DNA from 2 places in the Apilactobacillus pseudapinorum genome. Region 1 is predicted to be linked to the other one. Evidence: a T-box and tRNA genes for the amino acid it is inferred to sense, from the RefSeq annotation. Region 1 holds a T-box; the other holds one or more tRNA genes.
What was found. The T-box of region 1 lies ahead of leuS (leucine--tRNA ligase). A T-box ahead of a tRNA ligase gene usually reads a tRNA of that ligase, here a tRNA-Leu.
Positions count from the first base shown of each region.

Region 2: it encodes a tRNA-Leu, which carries the amino acid that the T-box ahead of leuS (leucine--tRNA ligase) is inferred to sense. The anticodon was not compared.

Region 1 is NZ_BAABVU010000022.1:231,043-239,522, forward strand. It holds gene pepV (dipeptidase PepV) at 1-158, opposite strand, end outside; gene ABWU86_RS04945 (NAD(P)H-hydrate dehydratase) at 274-1,098, shown strand; gene ABWU86_RS04950 (YoaK family protein) at 1,146-1,811, opposite strand; gene ABWU86_RS04955 (putative polysaccharide biosynthesis protein) at 1,824-3,476, opposite strand; gene leuS (leucine--tRNA ligase) at 3,605-6,022, opposite strand; T-box leader at 6,078-6,287, opposite strand; gene mnmM (tRNA 5-(aminomethyl)-2-thiouridylate-methyltransferase MnmM) at 6,396-6,965, shown strand; gene ABWU86_RS04970 (MDR family MFS transporter) at 6,979-8,439, opposite strand.
Region 2 is NZ_BAABVU010000012.1:81,258-89,737, reverse strand. It holds gene ABWU86_RS01870 (deoxynucleoside kinase) at 1-630, shown strand, start outside; gene serS (serine--tRNA ligase) at 902-2,185, shown strand; tRNA gene ABWU86_RS01860 (tRNA-Val) at 2,490-2,562, shown strand; tRNA gene ABWU86_RS01855 (tRNA-Lys) at 2,565-2,637, shown strand; tRNA gene ABWU86_RS01850 (tRNA-Leu) at 2,674-2,757, shown strand; tRNA gene ABWU86_RS01845 (tRNA-Thr) at 2,780-2,853, shown strand; tRNA gene ABWU86_RS01840 (tRNA-Gly) at 2,859-2,930, shown strand; tRNA gene ABWU86_RS01835 (tRNA-Leu) at 2,943-3,028, shown strand; tRNA gene ABWU86_RS01830 (tRNA-Arg) at 3,054-3,127, shown strand; tRNA gene ABWU86_RS01825 (tRNA-Pro) at 3,140-3,213, shown strand; gene ABWU86_RS01820 (CtsR family transcriptional regulator) at 3,340-3,807, shown strand; gene ABWU86_RS01815 (ATP-dependent Clp protease ATP-binding subunit) at 3,823-6,327, shown strand; gene rpoB (DNA-directed RNA polymerase subunit beta) at 6,604-8,480, shown strand, end outside.

The DNA of each region.
Region 1 (8,480 bases):
TCTAAGTACTTTAGTAATCCCTTTGCTGGACCTGGTCCTAAAGGAAATTCATCAGTAGCTTCCGCATCATTACGTTCACTATCGATTGCGATTAATTCCTTTAGATCTTTTAAATAATCTTCTTTGTAATCTTTTGCTAATTGATCCCAGTTAGTCATTTGAAAATCCTCCCTTATCTTTTAATTTATTTTAGCATACTATACCGAAAAGACATCAATGATGTTTACTTTTTTTAGTGATATACTGAATTTGTTACGTAAGGAGGAATCTAAATTGTTTAATCCATCAATTAATATTGTAAAACGAACAATTCGTAAACGTCCCAACAATAGTCATAAAGGAACTTTTGGGAAAGTATGTATCATCGGTGGCAATCAAAACTTCGGTGGCGCAGCGATTATGGCCAGTAAAGCCTGTATATATTCTGGTGCTGGTTTAACCACTACTTTTACTGATACTCTTAATTTAGATAGCCTTCATAACATTATCCCTGAAGCAATGTTTGTTGACTATCACGATGCCAATCAACTTCAATCCATGATTAGTGGTTTTGATGTCATTTTAATTGGTCCTGGCCTGGGTACCGATGATTATAGTCTTTCACTTGTAAAACAAGTCTTCCAACAAATTAATAATCAACAAATTTTAATTATTGATGGCTCCGCTATAACAATTATTGCCAATCATCAATTACCATTACCAGATGCTAAAATCATCTTCACTCCCCATCAAATGGAATGGCAACGATTATCCGATATAGCAATACCAGATCAAAATGATAAAAACAATCAAGACAAAGTGAATGAACTCCATTCAACTGTAGTATTAAAATCACATCATACTAAGGTATATTCTAACAATCATATTTGGGTTAATCCAGGTGGGACTCCTGCCCAAGCTACTGGTGGAATGGGTGATACCCTCGCCGGAATGATTGCTGGGTTCACAGCTCAATTTGCTAACACTGAAGATGCTGTAATTTCAGCTGTCTACGCTCATAGTTTTATCGCTGACAAATTAGCTAAAAATCAATACGTGGTTTTACCTACTCAAATTAGCGATCATATCCCTCAATTTATGAAAAAATTCGAAAATTAGCCACTAAAAAACACTTTCAATGATATTCCATCGAAAGTGTTTTTTTATTAATCTATTTCATTATTTTTGAATACATAGCCAAATATTAAAACCATCAATAGCGGAACTAAAATAAATAGAACGGCGTATTCATGGAAAATGTTTGTTAATATTCCCATAAAAATTGCTCCTAAAACAAAGCTAACGTAAATCATAATCGTGTCGATTAGTAATGATTTTGCTTTTTCGTTTCCATCAACAATTGTTAAATAAACATTATTGGCAATTTTTCCTAGATTACCTGTCATCATCAAAGGATTAAATGCATTTCCTTTTAGGAGTTTAAACTCTTGTAATTGGGCAGCTGCTACCAATGATAGCAAACCAACCACCAATACATCCGGTAATTCGTTTACGAATAATCCTGTCACTAAAATGATAGCCACTTCATATTCAATTATAATGGTTTTTCTTAACCAATCGTCTTTCAAATTTCTTTGCATCAATTTAATTAAGACTATCCCTAATACAAAAAGCAAGATTGAAAATAGATACTTAACAATCGCTGCAATGTTAAAGTGACTGATGCTGATTCCTAACAAGATGGTATTTCCGGTTTGTAATCCTGCGAATACCCCACCATGTTCAACAAATGAATATGCATCAATGCTTCCACTAATAATAGCTAATAAGATAGCTGTGAAGGGATGCATAAATAAGTCTTTGGGCTTCAAAATGATCTTCTCCTATCCAATGTGTAACTTTCTTCTAAGTGTCTCTGCTTTATGTCCTAAAACAGTGTCTGCAATTCTGCTCTTCAAAGCAAGGTATACATATACCAAGCCTCCAAGTAATGAAGCAAATGCAACCACAATTCCACTACCAATTCTGCCATATTGGTTCATTCCCAAACTAACCAATAAGTTACCAGCATATACTGCTGTAATGGCAACAAAGTATGTTACTAGAGAAAATAGAATAATCCAATTGATTTGAGATAACATCTTATCATTTCTAAACTTAAATTGACGGTCTAATGAACTAATAATTAGCATATTAACCACCATGAATCCAATTGCTGATGATAATAACGGACCAAATTCCTTAAAGAAATAAACCATTGGGAATTGGCTAACTATCTTAGCAATAACACCATATACAAAGTATTTAACAGCGACCTTGTTTTGTGATATTCCTTGCATCATAGCAGTTAAAACAGTAAATAAACCAAATGAGATGGAAACGATTGATGAAAACGCTAAAACGTTTGCTGATAGTGCTCCATTAACATTGGTATAAAATAATCTATTCAATGGTCCTGCAATCGCAGTCATTCCTAATGCTGCAGGAATCATAATAAATGAAAATAAAACAAAACCTGCAGACACTTGGTGACTAATTTCTTTTTTATTGCCTCGTGTATACGATTCAGATAACAATGGCACAACAGTTATTGCGACTGAAGATGCTAATGAAATTGTAATCATAATTAGCTTATTAGCGTTACCTGCGAAAATTGCATACAATTGATCCAATACTTTGTTAGATGCGCTAGTGGCAACATGCATAATGTTAAAGAATGTGTATTGATCGATTAATTGAAAAATTGAAATTCCTGCTCCTAAAATAACAAATGGAACAGCTTGTTGAATGATTTCTAAATATAATTTATTTGCATTGACATGAAGCTGATTATTACTATTACGAACTAAACTACGATAATATTTACGTCGTCTGAAGTAGTACCAAGCTAAAATCAATAATCCGGCTAAAGCTCCAATAAAAGCCGCAAATGTAGATTGTGATACGGCTGTTACCCAACTACCTCTTAGCACCTTAATAATAAAGAATACTGCTATTAACATGTATATAACTCTAAATAGTTGTTCTACAAATTGTGATAATGCAGATGGTGCCATATCTTGAAATCCTTGGAAATATCCACGAGTTAAACTCATTGTTGGAATGATTAGAACAGCCCAAGATAATGAACGCATAACGGGGATTAAATCAGGATTACCATTATCTATTAATGGACTAAAAAAGTATAAGAACAAGGCACAAACTATCCCCATAATTACAGATAGTAAAACACCACGTTTATAAAGCCTAACGCTGACCCCATATTCGTTTAGTGCGTTATAATGTGCCACTTGCTTAGCAATTGCTGATGGAATTCCCGCAATTGAAATAATTAATATTAAACTATAAACATTATATCCTTGAACGTATAATGCATTAGCTTGTAAATAAAGCCCCCCTAGAATCATGTTCCAAGGGATTATGTATAAAGCACCTAAAATTCTTGAAAAAACACTTCCAGCAGTCATCCATGCTGAACCTTTAAGCATTTTATCTTGTGCTATATCTTCATTCAAATTATTTTCCTGATTTTGCATATCGCAATTCCCACTTTCAAATTTCTCTAACTTGTCCATTTTAATCAATATTTTAATAGTAAGCAACTCTCATAGTACTTAATTCCACAAAAAAAGAGAGATAATCATAGATTATCTCTCTTTTTTTATTAGTTAGCAACGATATTTACAATTTTTCCAGGAACAACAATTACCTTACGGACTGTTTTTCCTTCAATTGATTCTTTAATCTTTTCATCATTCATTGCAACTTCTTGTGTAGCTTCCTTAGAAGCATCAGCAGCAACTTTAATGTGTGATCTCACTTTACCGTTAACTTGAACAACAACTTGAACTTCATCATCAACTAATTTTGATTCATCAAATTCAGGCCATTGAGCATAAGTGATTGTTTCATCATGACCAAACTTGTTCCATAGTTCTTCAGCCATATGTGGAACAATTGGTGAAAGTAATTTAACGAAGCCTTCCATGTATTCTAGGTATAAGCTGTCTTGTTTATAACATTCATTAACAAATACCATCATACTTGAAATAGCAACGTTAAATCTTAAGTTTTCAAAGTCATCAGTAACCTTTTTAACTGTTTGGTTATAAACTTTATCCAATTTATGGTCATTAACTGTAGTAATACGATCACGTAAGTTGTCATCGTCATCAATTAATAATCTCCAAACACGGTTAACCCACTTGTTTGAACCATTTAATCCTTCAGTACTCCAAGGTTTTGATTCAGTTAATGGACCCATGAACATTTCATATAGTCTTAATGTATCTGCACCAAATTCGTCCACGATATCATCTGGGTTAACAACGTTTCCCTTAGACTTAGACATCTTTTCATGGTTAGTTCCAAGAATCATCCCTTGGTTAACTAACTTATGGAAAGGTTCCTTAGTTGGAACTACGCCTAAATCGTAAAGCACTTTGTGCCAGAATCTTGCATATAGTAAATGAAGAACGGCATGTTCTGCACCACCAATGTATAAATCAACAGGTAACCATTCTTTTAGTAATTCTGGATCTGCTAATTCTTTATCGTTGTGAGCATCGATATATCTCAAGTAGTACCATGAACTACCAGCCCATTGAGGCATTGTGTTAGTTTCACGTTTACCTTTACGACCGTTTTCATCAACAACATTAACCCAGTCATCGATGTTAGCCAATGGTGATTCACCAGTACCAGATGGTTCAATGTTATCAGTATCTGGTAATACTAATGGTAATTCATCTTCAGGAACTAAAGTAGTTTCCCCATCTTCCCAATGAATTACTGGAATTGGTTCACCCCAATATCTTTGACGTGAGAAAATCCAATCACGTAAACGGTAGTTAGTTTTGGCATTCCCTGCATGATGTTCTTCTAGCCAGTTAATGACTGCATCAATCGCTTCTTTTTTGTTCATTCCATCTAGGAAATCTGAGTTGATATGAACACCATCACCAGTAAAGGCTTCTTCTTCAATGTTTCCACCTTCAATAACTGGATTAATTGGTAAATCAAATTTCTTAGCAAATTCGTAATCACGGTCATCATGAGCTGGCACAGCCATAATTGCACCTGTACCGTATGAAGAAAGAACGTAGTCACCAATCCAAATTGGAACTTGTTTTCCATTAATTGGATTGATTCCGTAAGCGCCTGTAAATACACCAGATTTGTCTTTATTCAAATCAGTTCTTTCAAGGTCAGACTTAGTAGAAACTTCTTTTCTGTATGCTTCAATAGCATCTTTTTTATCATCAGTCATAATCTTATCAACTAGGTCATGATCTGGCGCTAAAACAATGTATGAGGCACCAAATAAAGTATCAGGTCTTGTAGTAAATACTTCGATTTTTTCGTCATGACCATCAACATCAAAGAATACACTAGCACCCTTAGAACGGCCAATCCAATTTCTTTGCATTTCCTTGATACTTTCAGGCCAGTCTAATTCTTCTAAATCATCAATAAGTCTGTCAGCATAAGCAGTGATTTTTAAAACCCATTGTTTCATTGGTACACGGTATACTGGGTATCCACCACGTTCTGTTTTACCATCAATAACTTCTTCGTTCGCAACAACGGTTCCACCCATGAAATCAGGAGCCCAGTTTACTTCAATTTCATCTTCGTAAGCTAAGCCTTTTTTGTAAAGTTGTTCGAAAATCCATTGTGTCCACTTGTAGTATTCAGGATCAGTAGTATCTACTTCTCTATCCCAATCATATGAAAAACCAAGTGACTTGATTTGTTCTCTGAAGTGAGCGATGTTTTTTTGTGTAAATGAACCAGGATGATTACCTGTCTTTAAAGCATATTGTTCAGCAGGCAAACCAAAGGCATCAAAACCAATTGGATGCAAGACGTTTTTACCTTGCATTCTCTTAAATCTAGACATGATATCTGTTGCAGTATATCCTTCAGGATGACCAACGTGAAGTCCTTGACCTGATGGATATGGGAACATATCTAGTGCATAATAGTTATCTTTATTTTTATCATTTGTAGTCTTAAAAGTTTTATTTTCTTCCCAATACTTTTGCCATTTTGTTTCAATCTTACTGTGATTGTATGCCATAATAATGCCTCCATTTATTTTTGTCGAATAAAAAAATCCTATAAGCTTAATATGCTTATAGGACGAATATACCGCGGTACCACCTAATTTTCATCTATTTTAAATAGATGCAACTTAAGTCCTTAACGCGGAATACGTCTTAACCTACTATCCATTTCAATTAAGATTTCAACGACTAGTTCGATTAATCATAATCTAAATTCGCAACGACCATTTAGTTTCTGAAAAATATAATTAATCTAATACTTCGTATCAACAATTTATCTTCGACTATTAAATTAATTTAAATATACCAGTGAATTAGATTAAAAGCAAGGACATTTATCATTTGTGTTAGAATAACAATAATGAATATATAAAAAGGAAGTTTATTATGAAGTTAGAACCATCAGTTACTTATAGTCATACCCTTTTATCAAGTGTAGTAAATGAAAATGATATTGTGGTAGACGGAACCATTGGCAAAGGAAATGATACCGAATTTTTAGCTAGACTAGTTGGTAATCAAGGTAAGGTCTTTGGATTCGATATTCAAGCAGAAGCAATTCAAAAAACTCAAGAAAGAATCAATAAAAACAGTCTAAGTAATCAAGTGACATTAATAAATGACGGACATGAAAATATCAGCAATTATGTAGAAGATCATATTCAAGCCGCTATATTTAATTTAGGCTACTTACCTGGTGGTAATAAAGAAGTTATCACACTGCCAGAAACAACTCTCAAAGCAATTCAATCAAGCTTATCATTACTAAATGTCGGTGGAATCGTAATTATCATCTTATACTATGGTCACCCAGGCGGTGAAATTGAAAAAGAAAAAGTCTTATCTTTTGTTCAATCATTAGATCAAAAGCAATATTCAGTTCTAAAATACGAGTTTATAAACCAAATTAATTGCCCGCCTATTCTTATTGCGATACAAAAAAATGACAACCATTAAGGTTGTCATTTTTTTATTTTTCAGATAATCGATCGTATAGATTTACTAAAACAGCAATAATAATGATTATTAAACAAACCCAAAATACTTTGTGCAATGAATTGTATAAAACAGTTCTCAATGGTTCTAGTAATTTGGCCGGAATTTCATGGGATGTTTTAAAATTAACTAGCTTATTAATCATTCCCATATTTGAATCATCAGTGTGTAAAATACCAATTTTAAGTTGTCGGTTCATTACAATCCCTAGAACTGCAACAATCAAAGTTTGCCCAAAAATACGACATAAGGTATTAAATGATGTTGCAACTCCGATATCGCCTTTATCAACACTATTTTGAGAAATAACAGTTCCATTTGTAATGGTAATTCCAAATCCAATTCCACAAACTGCAGCAATCGCAAAGAACCAACCAAATGAAACATTAAATGGTAGTAGCACTACCCAAATAGCTGCAGCTAAAATAAAGAATAATCCTATCATAGTTGCATAAAATGGTTTCATGCGCGATAGAAGCCATCCTGAAACGAAAGCCCCTAAAATCCATAAAATTGAGGTTGGTGTGATTGCAAAACCAGATGCAGTGGCTGGATATCCAAAAATACCTTGTGTCCAAACAGGTAGATATACTTCTAGTCCCATTAAGAAACCACTAATTAAAAACGCAATAATATTTTGCACTACAAATGTTCTATTGTGCATTAATTTCATTGGAATAATTGGATTATCAGCGCAATGTTCTCTTCTAACGAACAGAATTAATAATAATATTGAAATAAATGTACAATATGAAATTGGCTGCCAATTATTAGATAGGTTACTGATTAATTGAATAATATACATTAAAAATAGTAGCAACAATGATAGATATATCATTCCTAAATAATCGACAGAATTTTTAACTAACGCTTTGGTTTCTTTAAAAGAAATAATGAATACTATTAAGACTGATATTCCCAATGGTACATTAATGAAGAAAATCCAATGCCAACTTAAATTATCAACGATGTAACCACCAAATAAAGGAGCGATAATTGAAGCAATCCCCCATACCGCACCATTAAGTCCTAAGATTTTACCACGATTTTCGTCAGAATAAATATCAGCAATAATAGTATAAGAAAGTGGCATTATAACCCCTGCTCCAATTCCTTGAATTGCTCTCCAAAGAATTAATACATTCATACTATTTGCTAAACCAGATAAAATGGAACCGATTAAAAAGATAGATATTCCAAAGATAAATACTTTCTTTCGTCCAAATTGATCCGAAAGTTTACCGTAAATAGGTGTTGAAATTGCAGTCGTTAATAAATAAATTGAGAAGACCCAATTCATAATTGAGACTCCATGCAAGTCCCCCACAATGGTTGGCATAGCAGTTGAGACAATCGTCCCTTCAATTGCACTCATAAATGTAGCCATGAATAAAGCAATTGAGATGATTAACACATTATTTGATTGTTTTTTAATACTCGTTACCTCCAAAATAAAAACGATTTATTTATATCAAT
Region 2 (8,480 bases), on a different contig from region 1:
GCTGGAACAATTGGAGCGGGAAAGACCTCTTTAACTAAATTATTGTCAGAACACTTAGGATCAACTGGTTACTATGAATCTGTTGATGACAACGAAATTCTACCTTTATTTTATAAAGACCCTAAGAAGTATGCATTTTTACTACAAATCTACTTTTTAAATACTCGTTTAAACAACATTGAAAAGGCACAACATGAAAAGTTAAGCGTTATGGATCGTTCAATCTATGAAGATTCATTATTATTTCGTCTGAATGCGGACATGCAACGTGCCACTTCCACTGAAGCCGATATCTACGACTCATTGTTAGATAATATGATGGAAGAAATTCCAGGTTCACCTAATCAAAAAAATCCGGATTTATTAATCCACATCAACATTTCTTTTGAAACAATGTTAAAACGTATTCAAAAACGTGGTCGTAGTTACGAACAAGTGGATAAGGATCCAGAACTTTATGATTACTACAAAGATTTAAACCAAAGATATGATGATTGGTATGCTAACTATGACTTATCACCAAAGATGGAAATCGACGGCGATAAGTTAGACTTCATTGAAAGCGAAGATGATTTAGCGAAAGTATTAAAACAAATTGATGAAAAAATTGCAGAATTACAATTAAAGTAGTTGCTAATTTAAAACTTTTGTAATACTATTAAGTCAACAAATAAACGCAATGTATGTTTTAAGTAGACACTTAAGAGATGTAATGGTTGGTGCGAATTACAAGTCGAAATTCCAGCATACGAAAAAGCGGGTAGGTAATGCTACACGGTTAGTGACCGTTATCACCATACGAGTGTTTAGCTTATGCTAAGAACTTGGGTGGTACCGCGAAAAGAAGACCTTCGTCCCAATGGATGGAGGTCTTCTTTTTTATTTTCAGGAGGTATGTATTATGTTAGATATGAAAATGATTCGTCAAAACGCAGATTGGGTAAAAGAAAAGTTAGCTACTAGAAATGTTAAAGCTGAAACTATCGATGAACTATTAGGTTACGATGAAAAGCGTCGTGAACTTATTGTGAAGAGTGAAAGCCTAAAAGCGAAGAAAAATGATGTTTCAAAGAAAATTGCCGAAGCAAAGCGTAACAAAGAAGATGCTACTTCAGCTATTGAAGAAATGCAACAAGTTGGTAAGGAAGTTAAAGATTTAGATGCTGAACTAGAAAAGGTTCAACAAGATCAACAAGATTTAGCTGCCCACTTACCAAATATTCCAGCAGATGAAGTCCCAATCAGTTTAACTGAAGAAGGTGCTGTGGAATTAAGAAAACATGGTGAACCACGTAAGTTTGACTTCCAACCTAAGAACCACTGGGAAATCGGTGAAGACTTAGGAATTTTAGACTTCGAAGCTAGTGCTAAAGTTGCTGGTAGCCGTTTTGTTTACTACATGGGAGCAGGAGCACAATTAGAACGTGCCATCTACAACTTCTACTTGGATCAAAACGCTAAAGCTGGTTACAAGGAAGTCCTTCCTCCATACATGGTTAACTCAGACTCAATGTTTGGAACTGGACAATTTCCTAAGTTTAAAGAAACTAAGGCTGGTTTCGAAATCGCAGATAGTGATTTAACTATGATTCCAACAGCCGAAGTTCCATTAGTAAATTACTACAGAGATGAAGTAATGGATGCTGAGAAGTTACCTGTTAAGTTTACTGCACTTTCACCAGCATTTAGATCTGAAGCAGGAAGTGCTGGACGTGATACCAGAGGTTTAATTCGTTTGCATCAATTTAATAAGGTAGAAATGGTACAATTCACTAAACCAGAAGATTCATGGGATGCACTAGAAAGCATTACTGCTCATGCCGAAGAATTACTAGATATGCTAGAAATTCCATACCACGTAATTACTTTAACTACTAGTGATATGAGTTTCACTGCTGCTATGACACATGATATTGAAGTTTGGATGCCTGCTCAAGGTCGTTACCGTGAAATTTCAAGTTGTTCAAACACTACTGATTTCCAAGCTCGTCGTGCTCACATCCAATACAGAGATGAAAATGGTAAACTTCAATTCGTTCACACATTAAATGGTTCAGGATTAGCCGTTGGTAGAACTGTTGCTGCTATTTTGGAAAACTTCCAAAATGAAGACGGTTCAATCAGTATTCCAAAGGTACTACAACCATACATGGGTGGTCGTACTACTATTGCCAAAGAAGATTAATACTATTTAAAACAATAAAGAACCGCCTAAGATATTCTCTTAGGCGGTTCTTTATATATAAAAATAAGCTGATATTATATGAGGAGATGCTAGTAAAAAAGATCAAAAATGAATTAATAGTCATTTTTTGCAAAAAAAGGTAGACGAGGAATGCATTTTTCGATATAATATTTTTTGTTGAGTTATTAAACGGCTTACCAATAGCAATGCAAAGTAAAATATTTAAAATTTTTCTTGACATGAATTGCTTTAAATGATAATATTTAATAGTTGTCTTCTTAAGAGATAACTTGATTGACCTCATGGAGGATTAGCTCAGTTGGGAGAGCATCTGCCTTACAAGCAGGAGGTCACAGGTTCGAGCCCTGTATCCTCCATTGAGCCGTTAGCTCAGCCGGTAGAGCATCTGACTTTTAATCAGAGGGTCGGCAGTTCGAACCTGCCACGGCTCATTGGCTCAATGCCATATACAATTTAATATTTACCATGCGGGCGTGGCGGAACTGGCAGACGCGCTAGATTTAGGTTCTAGTTTCCTTATGGAAGTGGGGGTTCGAATCCCTTCGCCCGCATTGCATTATTTGCAAAAATGCTGCCGACTTAGCTCAGTTGGCTAGAGCGCTTCACTAGTAATGAAGAGGTCGGGTGTTCGAATCATCTAGTCGGCATTTATGCGGAAGTAGTTCAGTGGTAGAACATCAGCTTGCCATGCTGGGGGTCGCGGGTTCGAATCCCGTCTTCCGCTTTGCATACTTCTGCCGGGGTGGCGGAATTGGCAGACGCACAGGACTTAAAATCCTGCGGTCAGTGATGACCGTACCGGTTCGATCCCGGTCCTCGGCATTATTTTTAATTTAATATTTATTATGCACCCATAGCGCAACTGGATAGAGTGTCTGACTACGAATCAGAAGGTTGTAGGTTCGACTCCTACTGGGTGCATTTTTTTTATTTCGGGAAGTAGCTCAGCTTGGTAGAGCACCTGGTTTGGGACCAGGGGGTCGCAGGTTCGAATCCTGTCTTCCCGATAATATAGATAAAAAAGAGAAAATGTTAATTCATTTTCTCTTTTTATTTTCGGTAAAAATCTTTGCATTTCAACTATAATTCCGTATAATTATAGTCAAGATTAGTCAAAGAATTGGGGTGGTAACATGCAAGGAAAAAACATTTCCGATATTATCGAAAGATATCTAAAGGAAATGATTGCTGAAGATGAACGTGTTGAGATTAGTAGATCTGATATTGCCAGTCACTTTGATGTTGTACCATCACAGATTAATTATGTGATTAAGACTCGTTTTACTATCCAAAATGGATACGTCGTAGAAAGTAAACGAGGTGGCGGGGGTTACATCCGCATTGAAAAAGTGAAATTATTAGATAATATTGAAATTCTAGACACGTTAATAGATGCAATTGGCACTGACCTAACTCAAAGGGAAGCTAAAGCAGTAATAAATACTTTAGTAGTAAATGAGCTAATTACTGACAATGAAGCTGATTTAGTGTTAGCATCTATAACTAAACAAACTCTAGCAATCGGTAACACATTACTTGAAAATCAGATTAGAGCAAACATAATGATCGCCATTTTAGATCATTTAAGATACAAGAGCTAGAAAGTGAGGCATAACATGGATAACATTTTTACTCCTAGTGCAAAAAACGTTTTAATTATAGCGCAAGAACAAGCCAAAATTTTTGGTCATCAGGCTATCGGAACTGAACATTTATTACTAGCTTTAGCGATGGAAACTAACGGAATCGCAAAGTCGGCATTAAAACAATGCGATATTAATGAAGAAGATATCAAGGGTGAAATCGAAATTTTAGTTGGTTATGGTAACCTAGATCAATACGATCAAGATTCATACTTGCCATATTCACCAAAGACAGAACAAATGCTAACTATTGCAGGTCAAGTTTCAAAGAAATATGGTGCTGCTAGAATTGGGACTGAACACTTATTAATCGCCATTTTAGATACACCAGAAACTGTCGCTACTAGAATTTTGGAAAGCATGAACGTAAGAGACATGAACTTTATTAAAAAAGTGCTATTACGTAAGATGGGCTTTTCATCAAACCCAAATTCAAACCCAAATGCGAAAAATATTCCATTGCCAGGTGGCAAACCATCAGTGGCTAACGGAACTACACCAACATTGGATTCATTAGCAACCGACTTAACTAAGGCTGCTAAAGATGGGTTAATCGATCCTACAATTGGTCGAGATGACGTTATCAAACGTGTCGTCCAAATTCTAAGTCGTCGTACTAAGAATAACCCTGTGTTAGTTGGTGAAGCAGGGGTTGGTAAGACTGCTGTTGTGGAAGGATTAGCGCTAAAGATTGCTAACCGCCAAGTACCAGAAGATATGGAAAGCAAACGTGTCATGATGCTTGAAATGGGAACTTTAGTTGCTGGAACTAAGTATCGTGGTGAATTCGAAAAACGTTTAATGAAGATTATCAGCGAAATTAAATCAGTGGGTAACGTCATTTTGTTCATCGATGAATTACACACCTTAATGGGCGCTGGTGGTGCTGAAGGAGCCATTGATGCTTCTAACATTTTAAAACCAGCATTAGCTCGAGGCGACTTACAAACTATCGGTGCCACTACATTGAACGAATATCAAAAGTACATTGAAAAAGATGGCGCTTTAGCTCGTCGTTTCGCCACTGTTTCTGTGGAAGAACCAACTAGAGATGAAGCAATTCAAATTCTAAAGGGAATTCGTCCTAAGTATGAAACTCATCATCAAGTTAAGATTACTGATGAAGCCATTGAACAAGCGGTTGATTTATCATCTCGCTACATTAGTAACCGTTTCTTACCTGATAAGGCGATTGATTTGATGGATGAAGCAGCAGCGATGATTAGGATTGATAATTTAGACGATGAAGATCCATTGGATGAATTACAAAACCAAATCGCTGATTACAGTAAGGCACTAGAAAGTGCTATTGAAGAACAACGTTTTGAAGATGCTGTTAGTTTAAGAGAAAAAGAACAAGCAGCTCAAAAAGAATTAGCTGAAAAACGTGATAAGATTGCAAGCCAACGTGAAAAAGACCAAAAAGAACACAAGTACAATATTTCAGAAACTGGTGAAGATGTTGCTAAAGTTGTATCTGAATGGACTGGTGTACCTGTTACTAAGATGACTAAGACTGATAGTAAGCGTTTAGTCAACCTAGAAAGCATTTTGCATAAGAAGATTATTGGTCAAAACGAAGCTGTCTCTGCAGTATCTAGAGCAATCAGACGTGCAAGAAGTGGAATTAAAGATCCTAACCGTCCAATTGGTTCATTTATCTTCTTAGGACCAACGGGTGTTGGTAAGACTGAATTGGCTAAGGATTTAGCTGAAGAAATGTTTGGTTCAAAAGACGATATTATCAGAATTGATATGTCAGAATACATGCAAAAGGAATCAGCTTCTCGAATGGTTGGTTCAGCTCCTGGATACGTTGGATACGAAGAAGGTGGCCAATTAACTGAAAAGGTAAGACAACACCCATACTCAGTTGTTTTATTTGATGAAGTAGAAAAGGCCCATCCAGATGTCTTCAACTTGCTATTACAAGTGCTAGATGATGGATACCTAACTGATTCCAAGGGTCGCCACGTTGACTTCAGAAACACTGTGCTAATTATGACTTCTAACTTAGGTGCTGCCGCACTTCGTGATAAGAAGACAGTTGGTTTCGGTGCTGAATTAGATAAAGACGATGAAAGCTACAAGCTAATGAAGAAGACTGTTGAAGAACAAATGAAACGTTTCTTCAGACCAGAATTCTTAAACCGAATTGATGAAACAATTATTTTCCATGAACTAAACCAAAAACAAGTTCAAGAAATCGTTAAGTTAATGACAAACGACTTGTTGAAGAGAGTTCATGATTTAGGTATCAACATCAAGATGACGCCGGCTGCAATTGAATTGATTGCTAAGAATGGCTTTAATCCTGAATATGGTGCGCGTCCAATTAGAAGAGCGCTTCAAAATGATGTTGAAGATAAAATTTCTGAAGAAATTCTTGCTGGTTCAATTAAACCAGGGGATGAAGTTTCAATCGGAGCTTCCAAAGGAAAAATTACAGTTACGAAAAAAGAAACTGTTCACGCATAAAAAAAGAGAGGATTTAGCCCTCTCTTTTTTATATGCAAAGCATTGACTTAACTATTCTTTTAGAGTATCATACTGAGTATATAACTATGAAATGAAATGCGTGTCGGCGATCTATTGTCCGTCAGATGCGCCTATATCAACCAAAAATAAGCGTCAATCGAGATTGCTTGTTTTGGTTTTTTTTTGCTCATTTTTAGAAAAAATCAGTAAAAAAGTGCAATTGTAACACAATTGTAATATTTCATTTTCATAGAATTTTTTGGAGGGGTGAAGAACTTGGCAGGACATTTAGTTAAATATGGTAAACACCGTATTCGTAGAAGTTACTCACAAATCAAGGAAGTTCTTGATTTACCTAATTTAATTGAAATTCAAACCGATTCATACAAGTGGTTCTTAGATGAAGGTTTGCGTGAAATGTTTAACAGCATTATGCCAATTGATGATTTCCAAGGAAAACTATCCTTAGAATTCGTTGATTACCAACTATTAGAACCTAAGTACACTGTTAATGAAGCAAGAGATCATGAGGCTAACTACTCAGCTCCACTTCATATCACATTAAAATTGACTAATCATGAAACTGGTGAAATCAAGACCCAAGATGTTTTCTTTGGTGATTTTCCATTAATGACAGATCAAGGTACTTTTATTATCAATGGAGCAGAACGTGTAATTGTTTCACAATTAGTTCGTTCTCCTGGTGTTTTCTTCCATAAAGAAGAAGACAAGAACGGCCGTATCAGTTACGGTACTACTGTAATTCCTAACCGTGGTGCATGGATGGAATTCGAAACTGATGCAAAGAACTTATCTTACGTACGTATTGATAGAACTAGAAAGCTACCAATTACTGAATTAGTACGTGCTTTAGGTTTTGGCTCTGACGATGAAATTACTCAAATTTTAGGTAGCAATGACAGCCTTTCATTAACTCTTGAAAAGGATGTTCACAAAGATACAACTGATTCACGTGTTGAAGAAGCCCTAAAAGACATCTACGAACGTCTACGTCCTGGTGAACCTAAGACTGCTGACTCTTCTCGTAGCCTATTAACTACTAGATTCTTTGATCCAAAACGTTACGACATGGCTCCAGTTGGTAGATACAAGACCAACAACAAGTTGAGCTTAAAGACTCGTTTACTTGGATTAACCCTTGCTGAAACTTTAGCTGACCCAGATACTGGTGAAATTATTGCTAAGAAGGGTACTGTTGTTGATAAGAATGTTATGAAGGAACTAGCTCCATACTTGGATCGTGAAGACTTCAAAGCATACACATTCAACCCTTCAGATGAATCAGTAGTTCCTGAGCCAATGACTGTTCAAATCATTAAAGTACAATCAGAAACTGATCCAGACCATGTTGTTAACATGATCGGAAATGATAACATTCCTGAAGATTTCCACCACATTACTCCGGCAGATATCATTGCCTCAATCAACTACTTCTTTAACTTACAAGAAGGAATTGGTGAACCTGATGATATTGACCATTTAGGTAACCGTCGTATTCGTTCTGTTGGTGAATTACTACAAAACCAATTCAGAATTGGTTTAGCTAGAATGGAACGTGTTGTTAGAGAACGTATGTCAATTCAAGACACTACAACTGTTACTCCACAACAATTAATCAACATTCGTCCTGTAGTTGCTTCAATTAAGGAATTCTTTGGTTCATCACAATTATCACAATTCATGGACCAAACTAACCCATTGGGTGAATTAACTCATAAACGTCGTCTATCTGCATTGGGACCTGGTGGTTTAACTAGAGACCGTGCCGGATACGAAGTTCGTGACGTTCACTACACTCACTATGGTCGTATTTGTCCTATTGAAACTCCTGAAGGACCTAACATTGGTTTGATTAACTCACTTTCAAGTTATTCTAAAGTTAACAAGTACGGTTTCGTGGAAACACCATACCGTCGTGTTTCATGGGATACTCACAAAGTTACTGATAAGATTGATTACTTATCAGCTGACGAAGAAGATAACTTCGTAGTTGCTCAAGCTAACTCACCATTAAATGAAGATGGTTCATTCAAGAACGACGTTGTTATGGCTAGATACAAGTCAAACAACATCGAAACTAAGATTGAAAACGTCGATTACATGGATGTTTCACCTAAACAAGTTGTTTCTGT